4 regions of the Azospirillum lipoferum 4B genome follow, and region 4 is predicted to be linked to each of the others. Evidence: riboswitches for the same ligand, from Rfam matches in the RefSeq annotation. Region 4 holds a riboswitch; each other region holds the start of a gene.

Region 1 (4,207 bases), on a different replicon from region 4:
CGTTGGAGCCGCCGGTCAGCTCCGGCAGGTTGACCGCCAGCAAATGCAGAACCTGCGCGATGCCCAACGTCGCCAGGGCGAAATAGTGGGATTCCAGCCGCAGCACCGCCAGCCCGACCGGCAGCGCCAGCAGGAGCGGCACCAGCATCGACAGCGGAAAGGTCGCCTCGAAGCCCAACCCATAGCGGCTGCCGAGAATGCCCGTCACATAGGCGCCGACACCGAAGAAGGCGCCCTGGGCGAGCGACAACGCGCCGCCGAGCCCGAAGACGATCTGGAACCCGAAGGTCGCCAGCGCATAGACACCGGCAACTGTCAGCACGCGCAGCCCATAGGGAGAGGCGAAGGCGAACGCGTAGACCAGCAGGGCGAGGGCGCCGGCGAGCAGCGCAAGCTTCTCCACCCCGACACTACTCCCTCTCCCCCCCGGGGAGAGGGTTGGGGTGAGGGGGACGCGCCGCGAGGATCGTTCGGCAAACGAATCCCCCTCACCCTGACCCTCTCCCCGGGGGGGAGAGGGAATCTTCACCGGGGGACGCGGCTCAGCCACGGCGGCGCACCGCTTCGCCGAACAGGCCTTGCGGCCGCAACACCAGGATCGCCAGCAGCGTCAGGTACAGCGCTCCCAGCGCCACTGGGTAGGACAGCACCGACGACACCCCCACCTCGAACAGCGCGATCAGCAGCGCCCCCACCACAGCCCCCGGCACCGACCCCCAGCCACCGATGGTTACCGCGATGTAGGCCTTCAAAATCAGGTCCCCGCCCGCGGTCGGCGTGACGAAATAGCGGTTGGCGAGCAGCAGCCCCGCCGCCCCGGCACAGGCGGCACCGATGGCGAAGGTCACCAGGATCATCGCCGTGACCGGCACGCCGCAGGCCCGCGCCATCTCCGGGTCCTGCGCCGTGGCGCGCAGCCGGCGTCCAAGCTGCGTGCGGGCGAACACCCATTGCTGCGCGCCGATCAGCAACGCCGCCACCGCGACGATGGCGAGCGACTGCTCCGGCACCGCCAGCCCGCCTATGGAAAGGGTGTCGTCGCCGAGCAGCGGCGGCGCAGCGCGCGGCTCCGGCCCGAACAGGATGGCGGCGCCGTTCTGCAGGATGATGCCGATGGCGATGGTGCTGATGAAGACCGACACCGGCGGCCGGCGGCGCAGCGGCAGATAGGCCGCCAGCGCCAGCAGCAGCCCCAGTCCCGCCATCAGCGCCAGCACCACCGGCAGCAGGGCGATGCCCGGCAGCGGGATCAGGGGCGCCAGCGCCACCGCCAGCAGCCCGCCGGCCATGACCAGATCGCCCTGGGCGAAATTCACCGCCGAGGTGGCGTTCAGCACCAGCACGAATCCCAGCGCCACCAGCGCATAGGCCGCCCCCAGCGCCACCCCGTTGACCAGCAGTTGAAGCGCCGCCATCCGCTCACTTCGCCGCGAGTGCGGGGTCGTCGTAGCGCTTCGCCAGCACCGGCACGCGGCTGGTCCCGTCATAGCAGACGATGACGGCGGAATGGGCCATGTTGCCCTTGCCGTCGGACTTGTAGGTCATGGCGAGGCCCTTGAAGGTCTCCGACGACAGAGCCTTGCGGATCGCGTCGGGGCCGCGGGCGCCGGCCTTCACCGCCTCCAGCACCATGGTCATGCCATCATACTGGCCGAGCGCGAAGGCATCCGGCTCCTTGCCGAAGACGGTGCGGTAGGCATCGGTAAAGGCCTTGACCTCCGGCGTGCCGCCGGAGATGGGCGAGGCCGCGGTCTCGGCACAGACGCCCTTCAGCTCCGCCGGTTCCAGCAGGGCGGCGGTGCTCGGCTGATGCATGGCGGAGCCGGCGACGATGGGCACCGCCACCCCGCTGGACGCCGCCTGCCGCAGCAGCAACGCGGTCGGGCCGGAATGCAGATGCAGCACCAGCACGTCGGGCTTGGCGGCCAGCGCCTTGGTCAACACCGGCAGCAGGTCCTTGGCGGCGGGGTCCACCCCCTCCTCGAAGACGGGGGTGACGCCCAGAGCCTTGAAGGCGGCGTCGAGATGGGTCTTGCCGCTCTGGCCATAGGCGGTGGTCTGGTAGATGACGGCCGGCTGCCGCTTGCCCAGCTCCTCCACCACATAGCGGGCATGGGCGGCCTTGGTCACGGCATCGCCGGGGAAGAAGCGGAAGACCCAGGGGTTGCCCTGCTCGGTGATCGAGGCGGTGCCCGAGACGGTGACCAGCGGCAGCTTCAGCTCCTGCGCCAGCGGCAGCATCGCCAGCATCTGGGTGCCGAGCATGCTGGCGGCGACCGCCCCGACCGTGCCGCTGCCGGCCGCGCGCTCCAGCGCCGTCACCGCCGCCTCGGGCGAGGTGCCGGTGTCGACGACTTCGGAGGCGATGGCGATCCCGGCCGGGGTCTGCTTCAGCGCCAGGACGGCACCGTTGCGCTGGCTGGTGCCCTCCAGCGACAGGAAGCCGGTCAGCGGCACCAGCACCGGAAAGGACAGCGTGTCGTCGGCGCGGGCGGCGGACGACAGACAGGAGGATGCGGCCAGCAGGCCGATCAGAAGGGGAAGCGCACGCCGCATGACCGAAAACTCCTCAACACGCGCCGGCAAGCGGAGCGACGCGGAGGGGACGGGGCATTTACGGCCGGTCCGTCGGGTTCCGGTCGGCTCCCTTCGCCGGCATGACCCGGATCAGGTTCGATGGGTGTTGTCTCAGCCCGCGCATCCGCCGATCCGGCATCCGCACAGGCACCCCAGCCGTGAACAGGCGGCGAGAGTGTCGCCGCCGGCCCTGTCCTGTCAAGAACCCAGCCGGCGGCGCGCCACCATGGTTTCACGATGCAGGATATAGAGCCCGCTGCCGATGATGACCATGGCACCGAGCAGCACCGGCGCGGTCGGCAGGTCGCCGAACACCATCCAGCCGAACAGGCTGGCCCAGACCATGCCGGTATATTCGAAGGGCGCCACCACCGCCGGCGGCGCGCGGCGGAAGGCCTGGGTCAGCAGCACCTGCGCCCCCGCACCCAGCACCCCGACCAGCGCCATAAGACCCAGCGCGTCGGCGGTCGGCGCGATCCAGACGGGAACCGTCAGCGCGCCGCTGACCACCGTCGTCGTCAGCAGCAGATAGAGCACGATCGACGCGCTGGTCTCGGTCCGCGACAGGCCGCGCACGGCCAGCGCCGCCAGCGCATAGAACAGCGCGGCGCACAGCCCGACCAGCACCGGCACCAGCGGCGCCCCGGCCGACGGCTGCGCCATCACCACCACGCCGCCAAACCCGACCACCACCGCCACCCAGCGCCGCCAACCCACCGGCTCCCCCAGCAGCGGGGCGGACAGCGCGGTGATGAACAGCGGCCCGGCGAAGCTCAGCACATAGACATCGGCCAGCGGCAGTTCCCGGAACGCATAGAAGAAGCATCCCATGGAGATCAGCCCGGCGAAGGCGCGCCAGACATGCCCCCAGGGCCGCTGCGTCCGCATCGCCGCGATTCCGCCGCCGCGCCACAGGGTGTAGCCGCCCACCAGCAGGAAGGCGACCAGCGAGCGCACGAACATCAACTGCGGCACCGGGTAGCCGGCGGTCAGGAACTTGATCAGCGTGTCCATCGCCGCGAACAGCAGGATCGCGGCCAGGAAGCAGCCGACGGCATAGGGAACCGAATCGGCCTCGGCAGGCAGCAGGTCGGCGGTTTCGGCGTCGGTCATGGGATCGGTTCGGACGGGCAATGGCGGAGGTTGCCCACAATATGGGCAAATCCGCCCGCGTCCCAATGCCGCAACCGCAGGTCTGATAGGCGTGGGATTTTGTTAAGCGTCGGCTGACGGTGCCCCCTCCCTAACCCTCCCCCGCTGGGCGGGGGAGGGGACAAGTGCTTGTTCGGGAAGGCTGCGGCAGTCCCTCCCCCGCCCAGCGGGGGAGGTTAGGTGGGGGCATCCGAAGCCTCCGCCTCACCGCGTCAGCACCATCACCAACCGCTCCACCGGCGTGTCCCCGACCAGATGCGACTCGACGATCTCGTCGATGTCCTCCGGTGTTTCCGGGCGATACCAGATGCCCTCCGGATACACCACCATCAGCGGCCCGGCGGAGCAGAAGCCGAGGCAGCCCGTCATCGCCATGCCCACATCCGTCAGGCCCTTGCCCTGGATTTTCTGGTCCAGCCGCTGCCACAGCGGATGCGCCCCCTTGGCGGCACAGCTGCCGCGCGGATGGCCGGGCGGG
Region 2 (4,207 bases), on a different replicon from region 4:
CGGGCCTTGCGCTGAACCGGCGGCTGGCGCGTTCGGCGGCCTCGCGCTCCGATTCCGCCCAGACCAGATAGTCGCGTCCGCGTGCCCATTCGACGGCCAGCGGATGGGCGGCGTCGATCTCGCCGATCTGCTGGTTGACCATGGTGACCAGCCATTCCTTGTCGCCGGGGTTGCGGCGGTCGGTCAGGATCAGGATTTGCGGGCGGCGGCGGCTCTGCGCCTCGGTCAGGCGCTGTTGCACCTCGACCTGCTTCTTGCGCAACTCCACCATGTCGCGCACCAGCTCCTCGATCTCGCCATGGAGGCTCTCCTCCTCCCGGTGCAGGCGGTGGATGGTCGCGTCCAGCTTGTCCAGCGTGCCGCGGACGCCGCGGACGCGCTGCCGGGCCTGCGACACCCGCTGCTCGACCGACAGCAGAACGTTGCCGAGCCACGCGCCGATGGCGATGATGCCCAGGATGATGATGAAGTTGATCATCATGTGGCGGCACCGGAAGTGGCGGCATCGGAAGTGGCGGAATTGGCCTTGGCGCGCGCCGTCGCCGGGGGCTGGGGCGCCCCACCCTTCCCGCCGCCGCCCTTCACGCCGCCACCCCGCGCGTCGCCGCGCATGAACGACTTCTGGAAGCCCAGTTTGAAGGGAAAGGCGACGTCGACCATCTGCTTGGCCTCGTCGAAGCTGGAGGCCCACACCTCCGCCACATTGGCGCAGCGCCAGATGGGGTTCACCGGTCCGCGGTCGCCGGCGGCTCTCGCTGCGGCCGACGCCTTTTCCTGCGTGACGGTCGCGACGAACTTCATCAGGCCGGACTGCGGATCGCCGACCTCATGCACGAACAGCGGCGGCTGTTCCGCCAGATCCCTGATCTGCTTTTCCGCCTTGCGGATATCGGTTTCCAGCCGGTGCCGTTCGGAAGACTGACTGTTGCGGCGCTGGACCAGGTTGTTGACGCGGTTCTGAAGCTCATGCGCCTCGGCATGCAGCACATAGACGCGGTTTTCGATCTGCTCCAGCCCGCTGCTCTTTTCCAGGATGTTCGGCAGGAAATCCTTCAGCATCATGGCGACCGGGACGGCGGCCAGCATGATGATGACGATGGCGATCAGGAACAGCGTCGTGTTCGACATCCGCCCGCCCGTTCTCCTCCGGAAATCCGCATCGACCGACCTGCCGGAATCGGCGCGGTCTGCACCGGTGCGGATCTTCGAAGATCAACGAACAATCCAAACCCGTCAACGAATCGTCGCGGCTTCGTTCGATATTCGTCAAAAATGGGTCAGGATGCCGCCATCTCCGCCACCCGCTTCACCGCGTCGCGCACCGGTCCCGGCCGCCGCTCGTCCGCCAGGGTGGTGAACCAATGCTCCGGCGGGTTGCGGCCGGCGGCGCGGTTCCAGGTCAGGGCGCGCAGCACCCCCTCCGCCTCCGCCGTCGGTGGCACGGCGGGGTCGATGCCGTTCATCACCGCCCAGATGCCGGTCCAGCAGCGCCCGACCGACCATGGATTGTAACCGCCGCCGCCGACCACCAGCACCCGCGGCGCCAGCGGCAGCAGGGCGGCCACCGCCTCCCACAGCGCATGGTTGGACAGCTCCAGCCGGCTCAGGGGATCCTCGGCCAGGGCGTCGGCGCCGGTCTGGATCACCATCGCCTGCGGACGGAAGGCGCGGGCCAGCGGCAGCACCGCCGCCTCCATCGCATGCTCCATCTCGCTGTCGTTGAAACCGGGCGGGACCGGCAGGTTGCGGGCCATGCCGCCGGCCCGGTCCTCCGCCTTGCCGGTGTAGGGCCAGCGCCCGTCCTCGTGGATGGAGATGGTGAGCACCCGGTCGTCGTCGGCGAAGGCCTCCTCCACCCCGTCGCCATGGTGGGCGTCGAGATCGACATAGAGCACCCGCTCCAGCCCATGGTCGAGCAGCTCCAGGATGCCCAGCACCGGCGCGTTGAAATAGCAGAAGCCGCTGGCCCGGTCGCGGCGCGCATGGTGGGTGCCGGCGGCCGGCGCATAGACCAGCCCGGCCGGACGGTCGCCCAGGATTCGCGCCGCCTGCAGGGCCGACCCGCTGCTGTGGGCCGGCCGCCGGAACATCTCGGCGAAGACCGGATTCTCCAGCTTGCCCAGATTGTGGCGGGCCGCCGTCGCCTCGTCCACCCGCTGCTCCGCCTCCGCCCGCTTCAGTGCGGCGATGTAGTCCGCGGTGTGGAAGCGCGCCAGTTCGCGTTCGCTCGCCACATGGGTGTCGAGATAGATGTCGTCGGGCAGCCAGCCCATGGCGCGGCTGAGGTCGATCACGGTCGATACGCGCGGGATCGCCAGCGGATGCTTCGGGCCATAGGTCGAGCCGCGATAGATCTCGCCGCCGATGAACAGCGGGGTGCGGAGAGGCGTGGTCAGGGGAGGATCTCCATCGGTCCCGCCAGAAACTAGGCGGTGACGCGCTCCGGTCAAGCGGCGCCCGCGCTTCCACGCTCCGGAAGGGCTTCCGGCAATGCTTGCGGTCACGGATCGTCCGCGCCTATAGTCGCCGCCTTCACTGGGGGGAGCCGATGGGCGGCTGAGAGGTCCCGTTGCGGGACGACCCCTGGAACCTGATCCGGTTCATGCCGGCGTAGGGATCAGTGATGCCGGACCGCAAGCGCTTCCTCTCCGCACTCCCGCCATGCCTGCCCCGATGATGGCCCCGATGATGGCGATCACGCCGCTTTCGGTGACCGTCTCGCGTGCGCGGCTGACCTATGGCGGCACGCTGCTGTTCTCCGACCTGACGCTGGAGCTGCAAGCGGGACGGACCACCTGCCTGCTGGGGCCGAGCGGCGTCGGCAAGACCACGCTGCTGCGCATCCTCGCCGGGCTGGCGGAGCCGGAGCCACCGACCTGCGTCTCAACCGGCGACGGACAGCCCCTGGCCGGCCGTATCGCCTATATGGCGCAGCAGGATTTGCTGCTGCCCTGGCTGACGGTTCAGGACAATGTCCTGCTGGGCGACCGGCTGCGCCACCTCCGCCCCGATGCCGCGCGGGTGGAACGCGCCCGCGCGCTGCTCGACCGCGTCGGTCTGGCGGGACGCGAGCGCGACCGACCGGCCGCCCTGTCCGGCGGGCAGCGCCAGCGGGTCGCGCTCGCCCGCACGCTGATGGAGGACAAGCCGCTGGTCCTGATGGACGAGCCCTTCTCCGCGCTCGACGCCATCACCCGCCTGCGGCTGCAGGAGACGGCGGCGGAAACGCTGGCCGGCCGCACCGTCCTGATGGTCACCCACGACCCGCTGGAGGCACTTCGCATCGGCGACCGCCTGCATGTGATGACCGGCCGCCCCGCCGTCATGGGGCCGGCGCTGGAACCGTCCGGCCCCGTGCCGCGCCCGGTCGACGATCCCGGATTGCTGGCGCTGCAGGCGGAGCTGTTGCGGAGGCTGGCGGAATGAGGGCGCTGCTGCGCGCCGCCGTCACCCTCGCCGTGCTGGTCGCCGGCTGGCAGGCGCTGGTCTGGGCCACCGGCCTGCCGCGTTACCTGCTGCCCGGTCCACTGGCGGTGGCGGATGCAATGCGGCGGCAGGCGCCCCTGCTGTGGAGCCATGGGCTGACGACGCTGACCGAGATCCTGATCGGGCTGGTGGCCGGCGTGGCTCTGGGCAGCGTGAGCGCGCTGCTGCTGGCGCGGTTCCGCACCGCGCGGCGCTGGCTGATGCCGCTGTTGCTGGTCAGTCAGGCGATCCCGGTCTTCGCGCTGGCTCCCCTGCTGGTGCTTTGGCTGGGCTACGGCATGGCGTCCAAGATCGCCATGGCGGTGCTGGTCATCTATTTCCCGGTGACGACCGCGCTGTTCGACGGGCTGCGCCGCACCGATCCCGGCTGGCTCGACCTTGCCCGCACCATGGGCGCCTCGCCTGCCGCGATCCTGTGGAACATCCGCCTGCCCGCCGCGCTGCCCGCCTTCTGGTCCGGCGTGCGGGTGGCCGCGGCGGTGGCGCCCATCGGCGCGGTGATCGGCGAATGGGTGGGGTCGTCCTCCGGCCTCGGCTATCTGATGCTGCACGCCAACGCCCGCATGCAGATCGACCTTCTGTTCGCCGCCGTGCTGGTGCTGGGGCTGTTCGCAGTGACGCTCTATGCCGCCGTCGACGCGCTGGCCCGCCGCGCCCTGCCCTGGCAACCCGATTCCCAACCGGCCGAAGACGCCAATCCTTGATGAGGGGGAGAGAAACC
Region 3 (4,207 bases), on a different replicon from region 4:
GGAGCGGCTGAAGATCAAGTCCAGCTTCATCGACGGCCTGCGCGTCACCGACAAGGAGACGGTCGAGGTGGTCGAGATGGTGCTGGCCGGCTCCATCAACAAGCAGATCGTCGCCGCTATCAACGGCGCCGGCGGCCGTGCCGTCGGCCTGTCGGGCAAGGACAGCAACCTGATCACCGCCCGCCGTCTGGAGCGCGTGCAGCGCGACCCCGACAGCAACATCGAGCGGGTGCTGGACCTCGGCTTCGTCGGTGAGCCGTACAAGGTCAACCCGCAGATCCTGCATGCTCTGGCGCAGTCGGACATCATTCCGGTGATCGCGCCGGTCGGCTTTGACGTCAACGGCGACACCTACAACATCAACGCCGACACGGCGGCCGGCGCGGTCGCGGCGGCGGTGAAGGCGGCGCGCTTCTTCCTGCTGACCGACGTTGCCGGTGTCCTCGACAAGGACAAGAAGCTGATCGAGAAGATGTCGCTGGAGGATGCCCACAAGGCCATCGCCGACGGCACCGCATCCGGCGGCATGATTCCGAAGATCGAGACCTGCATCGGCGCGGTGGAGCAGGGCGTCGACGCCGCTGTTATCCTCGATGGCCGCGTGCCGCATGCGCTGCTGCTGGAGATCTTCACCGAGGGTGGCGCCGGCACCCTGATCGGCAAGGCCTGATGCTGCGAACGGGGGGCCGATGAGCGACCTGCGCAAGGACCTGCTCCGCCAGATGAAGGCCATCCGCGACAGGATGGACCCGAAGCTGGTGGAGCGCGCCAAGCTGGCGGCGTTGGGCAAGGTCCCCTACGACAGCGATGCCGCCAAGGAGGCGGTCGGCCATTTCCTGGATGCCAAGCGGGACGGCGGTGCCTTCCGCCGCAAGCTCGAGCAGGCGTTGCGGGCGGAAGGCACGCCGCTGGACCTCGACACCGAGGGGAAGGTGCCGCCGCCGGTGAAGCCAAGACGCGGCGGCCGGATGACCTGACAACCCGACGCGCCGCCGCCAACCACGCAAGGAGCACGGCCTTGCTGCATGTCTTCGTCAATGACGTCGGTCTGCTGCGCTGGGCCAGAGAGGCCGCGGAGGGGGCGGAGCCGCTGCCCGAGGCCACCGTCTGGCTGGACCTGATCGATCCGACCGCCGAGGAGCTGGCGCGGGCGGAGGCGCTGATCGGCACCAGCCTGCCCACCCGCGAGCAGATGGCGGAGATTGAGGAGTCGAGCCGCCTGCGGATCGCCGGCGGCGCCCTGACCATGACCGTCACCGCCCTGGTCTGGGCCGACACCGACGAGCCGCGCATCGCAACGGTCAGCTTCGTGCTGGCCGGGCGCCGGCTGGTCACCATCCACGACATCGATCCGCAGGCCCTGCTGGCCTTCCGCCGCCGCGCCTCCCATGGGCAGGTGCCCGCCTCCCGTGGCGAACTGGTTCTGGCGGCGCTGGTGGACGGGATGGTCGACCGCACCTCGGCCGTGCTGCGGCGGACCGGGGTGGAGCTGGACGTGCTGAACCGCCGCTTCTTCCGCGGGCGCAAGCTGCGCTCGCGTGGCGAGACGCTGGACGACGCCCAGACGCTGAAGCGCATCGGCCATGCCGGCCACCTGATCGGCAAGGCCCGCCTCAGCTTGGCCAGCCTGTCGCGCATGACCGATTTCCTGGCGCGCGGCGACGGCTGGAACTCCGGCAAGGCGACACGGCGCTGGGCCAAGACGACGCTGCAGGACCTGCGCGGGCTCGACCAGTATGCCCGTTTCCTATCCGGCAAGGTCGCGTTGGCGCTGGACACTGCGCTGGGCCAGATCAATGTGGAGCAGAACGAGATCGTCAAGATCGTCTCGGTCCTGACCGTCCTGCTGTTCCCGCCGACCCTGGTCGCCAGCATCTGCGGCATGAATTTCGAAGAGATGCCGGGGACCGACTCGCCCTTCGGCTATCCCAGTGCCCTGGGGCTGATGCTGCTGTCGGCATTGCTGCCGATGATCTATGTCCGTCTGAAACGCTGGATGTGACGCGCGTTCCATACAGTATGGCCGGCGGATCGTTCGCAGTTCTTTCCTTTTGACAGGGGCCGTCCGTCCCGGCAGGATGGGCGCATTCCAGGGGGGTCCCGACAGGGGGCTGAGATACCAACGGCCGGACGGCGCCAAGCGTCACCGGCAGCGTGGTGACCCTTCGAACCTGATCCGGGTCATACCGGCGAAGGGAGGGACCTCGTGACGGGCCGATTCTCGCCCCGTCCGGCCGTATCAGACCCGTCATGTCGGGGAACGGCCCGCACGAAGACACCGCACCTCCGTCCGCAGTCCCGGGTTTGTCCGCCCAACTCCGACGGAGAAACCCAATGCCTAAGGACTTCAACGAAACCGCCCTCCGCATTTCGACCGGCCCGCTGCCGTCGTCGCGGAAAATTCATCTGCCGGGCACGCGCTTTCCCGATCTGCGCGTCGCCATGCGCGAAATCGCGCTGTCGGGCGGCGAGCCGCCGCTGACCGTCTACGACGCCTCCGGTCCCTACACCGACGAGGCTGTGGCCATCGATGTGCGGGCCGGGCTGGCCAAGCACCGCCGCGACTGGATCCTGGCCCGTGGCGATGTGGAAACGACGGCCGGTGGCGTGCTGCGCGCCAAGGGCGGCGGGGCCGTCACGCAGATGGCCTATGCCCGCGCCGGCATCGTCACCGCGGAAATGGAATACATCGCCGTCCGCGAGAATCTCGGCCGCGCCGCGGCGCTGGAGACAATCCGCGACGGTGAGGATTTCGGGGCCGAGATTCCCGACTTCATCACGCCGGAATTCGTCCGCGACGAGGTGGCGCGCGGGCGGGCGATCATCCCGTCCAACGTCAACCACCCCGAGTCGGAGCCGATGATCATCGGCCGGAACTTCCTGACCAAGATCAACGCCAACATCGGCAACTCCGCCGTGACCTCCTCGATCGAGGAGGAGGTGGAGAAGATGGTCTGGTCGATCCGCTGGGGGGCCGACACCGTGATGGATCTCTCCACCGGCTCCGACATTCACCAGACCCGCGAATGGATCCTGCGCAACTCGCCGGTGCCCATCGGAACGGTGCCGATCTATCAGGCGCTGGAAAAGGTGAAGGGCAGGGCGGAGGACCTGACCTGGGAACTGTTCCGCGACACGCTGATCGAGCAGGCGGAGCAGGGCGTCGATTACTTCACCATCCACGCCGGGCTGCGGCTGGCCCATATCCCGCTGACCGCGAAGCGGGTGACCGGCATCGTCTCGCGCGGCGGCTCGATCATCGCCAAATGGTGTCTGGCGCATCACCGCGAGAGTTTCCTCTACGACCATTTCGCCGACATCGTCGAAATCTGCCGCGCCTATGACGTGGCGCTGTCGATGGGGGACGGGTTGCGGCCGGGCAGCCAGGCCGACGCCAACGATGCCGCCCAGTTCGCCGAGTTGGAGACATTGGGCGAGTTGACGAAGATCGCCTGGGCGCGGGACGTGCAGGTGATGATCGAAGGGCCGGGCCATGTGCCGATGCACAAGATCAAGCACAATGTCGAGAAGCAGCTGGCCTTGTGCGGCGAGGCGCCCTTCTACACGCTGGGGCCGTTGGTGACCGACATCGCGCCGGGCTACGACCACATCACCAGCGCCATCGGTGCGGCGATGATCGGCTGGTTCGGCACGGCGATGCTCTGCTACGTCACGCCGAAGGAACATCTGGGGCTGCCCGACCGCGACGACGTGAAGGCCGGCGTCATCGCCTACAAGATCGCCGCCCATGCCGCCGACCTCGCCAAGGGCCACCCGGCGGCCCGATTGCGCGACGACGCCATGTCGCGTGCCCGCTTCTCCTTCCGCTGGCGCGACCAGTTCGCCCTGTCGCTCGATCCCGAGACGGCGATGTCCTACCACGACGAGACCCTGCCCGCCGAAGGGGCCAAGACCGCGCATTTCTGTTCGATGTGCGGACCGAAATTCTGTTCGATGAAGATCACGCAGGAAATCCGCGATGCCGCGGAGTCCGGCATGGCCGAGATGTCGCAGAAGTTCCGCGAGTCGGGCGGGGAGATTTACCAGCCGGCGGAGTGAGTGAGGTCCCGACAGTGATGCCCCCTCCCTAACCCTCCCCCGCTAACGCGGGAGAGGGGACTGCCGCCGCTCCTTCACACAGCTTTCGCAAAGCTCCTACCCCCTCTCCTGCCGAAGGCGGGGGAGGGATGGGGAGGGGGCATCAACG
Region 4 (4,207 bases):
AACGGCGCGGTGGTCACCATCGACGCCATCGCCTGCAATCCCGCCATCGCCACAGCCATCACCGAGCGCAAGGGCGACTATCTGCTGGCGGTAAAGGCCAATCAACCAACCCTGTTCGCCGAGATCGGCCGTTACTTCGATGATCCCGAGGCCCGGATCGCCGAGCACACCGCTGTCGACAAAGGCCATGGCCGGATCGAGAGCCGCCGCTATGCCGTCAGCCAGGAGGTCGACTGGCTGTCGGGCGACCGGCGCTATCCCGACGAACCCCGCTTCCCTCACCTCAAGACCATCGCCCTGGTCGAGAGCGTCGTCGAAAAGGCCGGCAGCGTAAGCACCATGCGGCGCCTCTTCCTCAGTTCGGCCGCGCTCACCTCCCACCGCCTCGAACAAGCTGTGCGCGGGCACTGGGGCATCGAAAACTGCCTGCACTGGGTCCTCGACGTCACCTTCCGCGAAGATCACCGCCTGCGAAAAGGACACGGCGCCCGGAACATGGCCGTCGTCCGCCACTTCGCCATCAATGCCGTCCGCGTGGGAAAGGGAAAACACTCCATCAAATCAACCAGAAAGCTCGCAGGCTGGGACCCAAACGTCCTGGCAAACCTGCTTACACCTTCATCGCATTAACCTGGACTCGTTGCCCTGATGCCGCTATGCAACCCTGGTTGGGGGGCTGCAGCCGCGGCCCAGCGGGATCTGGAGACAGTCGATACCGGCCCTGCGCTTATATTCGGATGAAGTTTTGCGCCGACAATGGACCGAAGGGCAGGGATGCCAGCGGGCCGCCGACGTCAAGCGCGCCAAGGTCAACCGGGGCGAAACCCATATCCTTGATGATCTTGCGGATTTCGGCCTTTGCAGCGGCGTCATCACCTGAATAGAACAGCACGCGCTTGCCGCTCGCCACCTCCGGCTCCTTCAGAACGTTGACATCAAGGTGGTTGAACGCCTTGACGACCCGAGCGCCCGGAACAAACTGGTGGAATATTTCGCTGGAATGTTTGCCATTCAGATCGACCGCCTTGATGCCATAGGCTGCAAGCGGATTGCTCGGATCTGTGGCGTCGGGTGAATTGGGATCGATGAACTCTACCGGGTTGGTGCCATCAATGACGATGCGGCCATTCCACGCCGGCAAGTTGGTGAACACCTTCTCCACATCAACCCAGCGCACGGCGGCGAAAACGATGTCGGCGCTTGCTGCCTCCTCAACCGTTCCCGCTTTGATCGAGGGGCCCAGTTCTTCAACCAGCGAGGCCAAGGATTGCGGACCGCGACTGTTTGAGATTGTTGCAGAAATGCCCTTTTTAGCAAGAGCGCGTGCAACGTTGGAGCCAAGGGCGCCAGAACCGATGATACCAATACTCATAGCTTTGTCCTTTAGAAGCAGGGGCTTGAGGAGATGAAAACCGTCAGCGCCCCGAAGGCTGATCAGTGTTTCGGCAGTCATTTCGGCGCCCTGGGCGCCGAAATGACTGTGTGTTGTTGACGTAACGACATTTATTGGCGTGCCAGATCACCAGACGAGTGGAATGGAAAACCTGCCAATCGCCGCCACATCGGCAGCGATATCTGCAATGGTTGCCTTTGCGAGTTCATCTTCGAGTGCTGTGCGTGCACGCAACAAGGTTGGCTTTAGAGCCGCAAGAATGTTGCCGCCAACGGCACAGTTCTCACAGGGTGGGGTCCGATGCAGCGAAAACAATTCGGTATCTTCAACGGCTCGATAGACATCGAGCAACCGTATCTCGTTGGCCGGCTTTGCCAGCAAAGAACCCCCTCCAGCTCCAAGCTGCGACCGTGTCAATCCCGCATCATTCAAACGGGATAAAAGTCCCCGCACAACGACCGCACCTGTGTTTGCCGAATAAGCCAGATCCTCAGAACGCATTGGCTTGCCATCCGTTACCGCAAGACAGGTCAAGATGTGAACGGCAACAACAAAGCGGGTACTGGTTGGCATGGCGCTATCCGTCTGTGTGTCGATACCATTATTACACACTCATGGGGCTGTCAACAGGTCATTTGCCTGGAACCTCGTTTGAACATCGCTTCAATCGCTGGATCTTACACCATCTCGCCCGACAGCCAGAGGGAGCGGTTGTTTTGGCGTAAGTCCTAACCGTAAACGAATGCATTCCACCCTGGGCAACCTTTCCAATGGCATTCGAGGAGACGTGGCGCCGCCAGCGTAGCGCGTGGGCGGTATAACCCTCCGGCTATGGGAGGCGTTGCACGGGGCCAAGGTCATCGGCGTCTTGTCTGGGCGTGCGCTCCAGCGATACGTCCGTCATGGCGAATCTGCGAACGGTCATCTGCGTCTCCTTGAAGAGAGGGCCGATCCACCCAAGCCGATATCGGATTTGCTGCGGCACAGGGTGGCAGCGGCACAAAAGGGCGGAGAGCGAAAATCATCAATGCGCCGTCCTTTCCGCCCTCCGCAAAGCCGACATCCCCGCCGTTGACAGACGGCGCGATGGTCTTCTAGGCTCCGTCCCGTTCCCAGGGGAGCCTCGTTCAGGAGGCTGAGACACCCGCCGGCCCGGTCCTTCGCGTCCAGGCGACGCGGCAACCCTTCGAACCTGATCCGGGTCATGCCGGCGTAGGGATGCGGGACGAGAAGGCCTTTGCGGCCGACGCGCAGATCCATACCCCCACAGGCTTGTCCCGGATTCGTTTGTTGCTCCATCGGTCGGTGCCGCATGGAGAAATCGGGGCGGGGAGTGCGGCGGTGAGCGCGATCTACGACAGCGTGATCTACGACAGGGTCCTGGCCTTCATGGAGGCCGACATCGGAACCGGGGCGGCGGCCGACGAGGCCTTCAACGCCCTGGCGCTGGCGGTGTTCGCCCATCAGTTCGAGCACAACCAGCCCTATCGCCGCTTCGCCATGCAGCGCGGCCGGACGCCGCGCGGGGTGAAGAGCTGGCGCGACATCCCGGCGGTGCCGATCAACGCCTTCAAGGACCTGACGCTCAGCTGCCGCCCGGCGGAGGAGTCCGCCCGCATCTTCATGACCAGCGGCACGACCAAGGGCGGCATCCGCGGCCAGATCCACCACACTACCCTGACGGTCTATGACCGCTCCATGCTGCTCAACTTCCGCCGCCGCTTCATGCAGGAGGCAGAGCGGATGGCGATGGGCATCCTGTTCCCGACCGAGACGGCGATGCCGAACTCCTCGCTCGCCCATTACCTGGAGCTGGCGCGGGCGGAGTGCGGCACGCCGGACAGCCGCCATTGGATCGGCGAGGCGGGCATCGACACCGCCGGGCTCTACGACCGGTTGGATGCCGCCGAACGGTCGGGGCTGCCCTTCGCGCTGCTGGGCGCCAGCTACGGATTCGTGCATCTGATGGACGCCATGGCGCGCGACGGACGCCGTTTCGCCCTGCCGGAGGGGAGCCGCATCCTCGACACCGGCGGCTTCAAGGGCCAGTCGCGCGAACTGGAACCGGACGAGTTCTATGGCCAGCTGGCCGAATTCTTCGGCGTGCCGCGCCAGCGCTGCATCAACATGTACGGCATGACGGAGCTGAGCACTCAGTTCTACGACGACGGCAACGCGGTCTGCCCGTCGCTGAAATCCGGCCCGCATTGGATCCGCAGCCGCGTCGTCGATCCCTTGTCCGGGCGGGACGTGCCGGCCGGCGGTATGGGCGTGCTGGTGCACCATGATCTGGCCCACGTCAACTCCGTCGCCGCCATCCTGACCGAGGACGCCGGCATCCTGGAGGAGGGCGGGTTCCGCCTGCTGGGCCGCGTCGCCGGGGCGCAGGCCAAGGGCTGTTCGCTGGCGGTGGAGGATTTCCTCGCCGCCGCGCGCGGTTGAACGGGACCGCGGCCTTGGCCTTCCGCGACGAACCGGAACTGGCAGGCCATCTGCCCGGCCTGCCGCCGGATGCGGTGGAGCGGCGCGTGCTGACCTTCGGGTCGGGCGCTGCGGCGTTGCGCGTGGCGGTGCCGGTGCTGGATTCCGGGCAGGTGGAGCGGGTCGCGGCGACGGTCCGGGCGGCGGCGCGCGGCTATCTGAAAACGCTGCCGACGGCGCACATCGTCGCGGTGATCGATGTGGCGATCCAGCGGCTGCTCGACCGCGAGGACCCATGGCGCCGCCGGGCGGAGCGGTTGCTGCCCATCGTCACCGGCTATGACGCCGAGATGGTGCGTCTGGGGCTGACCGGCTATCTGAAGACCTTCCGCG

What was found. A riboswitch is a leader RNA that binds a small molecule or an ion and turns the genes downstream of it on or off. The one in region 4 is predicted to bind thiamine pyrophosphate.
Region 1: it holds a riboswitch for thiamine pyrophosphate, as region 4 does, so the genes downstream of both, AZOLI_RS16000 (ABC transporter substrate-binding protein) here and AZOLI_RS19245 (long-chain-fatty-acid--CoA ligase) in region 4, are expected to answer to the same signal.
Region 2: it holds a riboswitch for thiamine pyrophosphate, as region 4 does, so the genes downstream of both, AZOLI_RS05905 (ABC transporter ATP-binding protein) here and AZOLI_RS19245 (long-chain-fatty-acid--CoA ligase) in region 4, are expected to answer to the same signal.
Region 3: it holds a riboswitch for thiamine pyrophosphate, as region 4 does, so the genes downstream of both, thiC (phosphomethylpyrimidine synthase ThiC) here and AZOLI_RS19245 (long-chain-fatty-acid--CoA ligase) in region 4, are expected to answer to the same signal.

The regions. Positions count from the first base shown of each region.
Region 1 is NC_016585.1:479,975-484,181, reverse strand. It holds gene AZOLI_RS16010 (branched-chain amino acid ABC transporter ATP-binding protein/permease) at 1-403, opposite strand, end outside; gene AZOLI_RS16005 (branched-chain amino acid ABC transporter permease) at 543-1,415, opposite strand; gene AZOLI_RS16000 (ABC transporter substrate-binding protein) at 1,420-2,556, opposite strand; TPP riboswitch at 2,628-2,742, opposite strand; gene AZOLI_RS15995 (DMT family transporter) at 2,776-3,690, opposite strand; gene AZOLI_RS15990 ((2Fe-2S) ferredoxin domain-containing protein) at 3,934-4,207, opposite strand, start outside.
Region 2 is NC_016622.1:1,282,568-1,286,774, reverse strand. It holds gene AZOLI_RS05920 (hypothetical protein) at 1-481, opposite strand, end outside; gene AZOLI_RS05915 (hypothetical protein) at 478-1,128, opposite strand; gene AZOLI_RS05910 (acetoin utilization protein AcuC) at 1,278-2,450, opposite strand; TPP riboswitch at 2,529-2,635, shown strand; gene AZOLI_RS05905 (ABC transporter ATP-binding protein) at 2,662-3,426, shown strand; gene AZOLI_RS05900 (ABC transporter permease) at 3,423-4,190, shown strand.
Region 3 is NC_016622.1:365,647-369,853, forward strand. It holds gene argB (acetylglutamate kinase) at 1-670, shown strand, start outside; gene AZOLI_RS01625 (hypothetical protein) at 690-977, shown strand; gene AZOLI_RS01630 (magnesium transporter CorA family protein) at 1,019-2,002, shown strand; TPP riboswitch at 2,082-2,215, shown strand; gene thiC (phosphomethylpyrimidine synthase ThiC) at 2,335-4,059, shown strand.
Region 4 is NC_016586.1:205,786-209,992, forward strand. It holds gene AZOLI_RS19235 (ISAs1-like element ISAli14 family transposase) at 1-630, shown strand, start outside; gene AZOLI_RS19240 (NADPH-dependent F420 reductase) at 728-1,372, opposite strand; gene AZOLI_RS31450 (Rrf2 family transcriptional regulator) at 1,520-1,966, opposite strand; TPP riboswitch at 2,498-2,630, shown strand; gene AZOLI_RS19245 (long-chain-fatty-acid--CoA ligase) at 2,735-3,835, shown strand; gene AZOLI_RS19250 (acyl-CoA reductase) at 3,850-4,207, shown strand, end outside.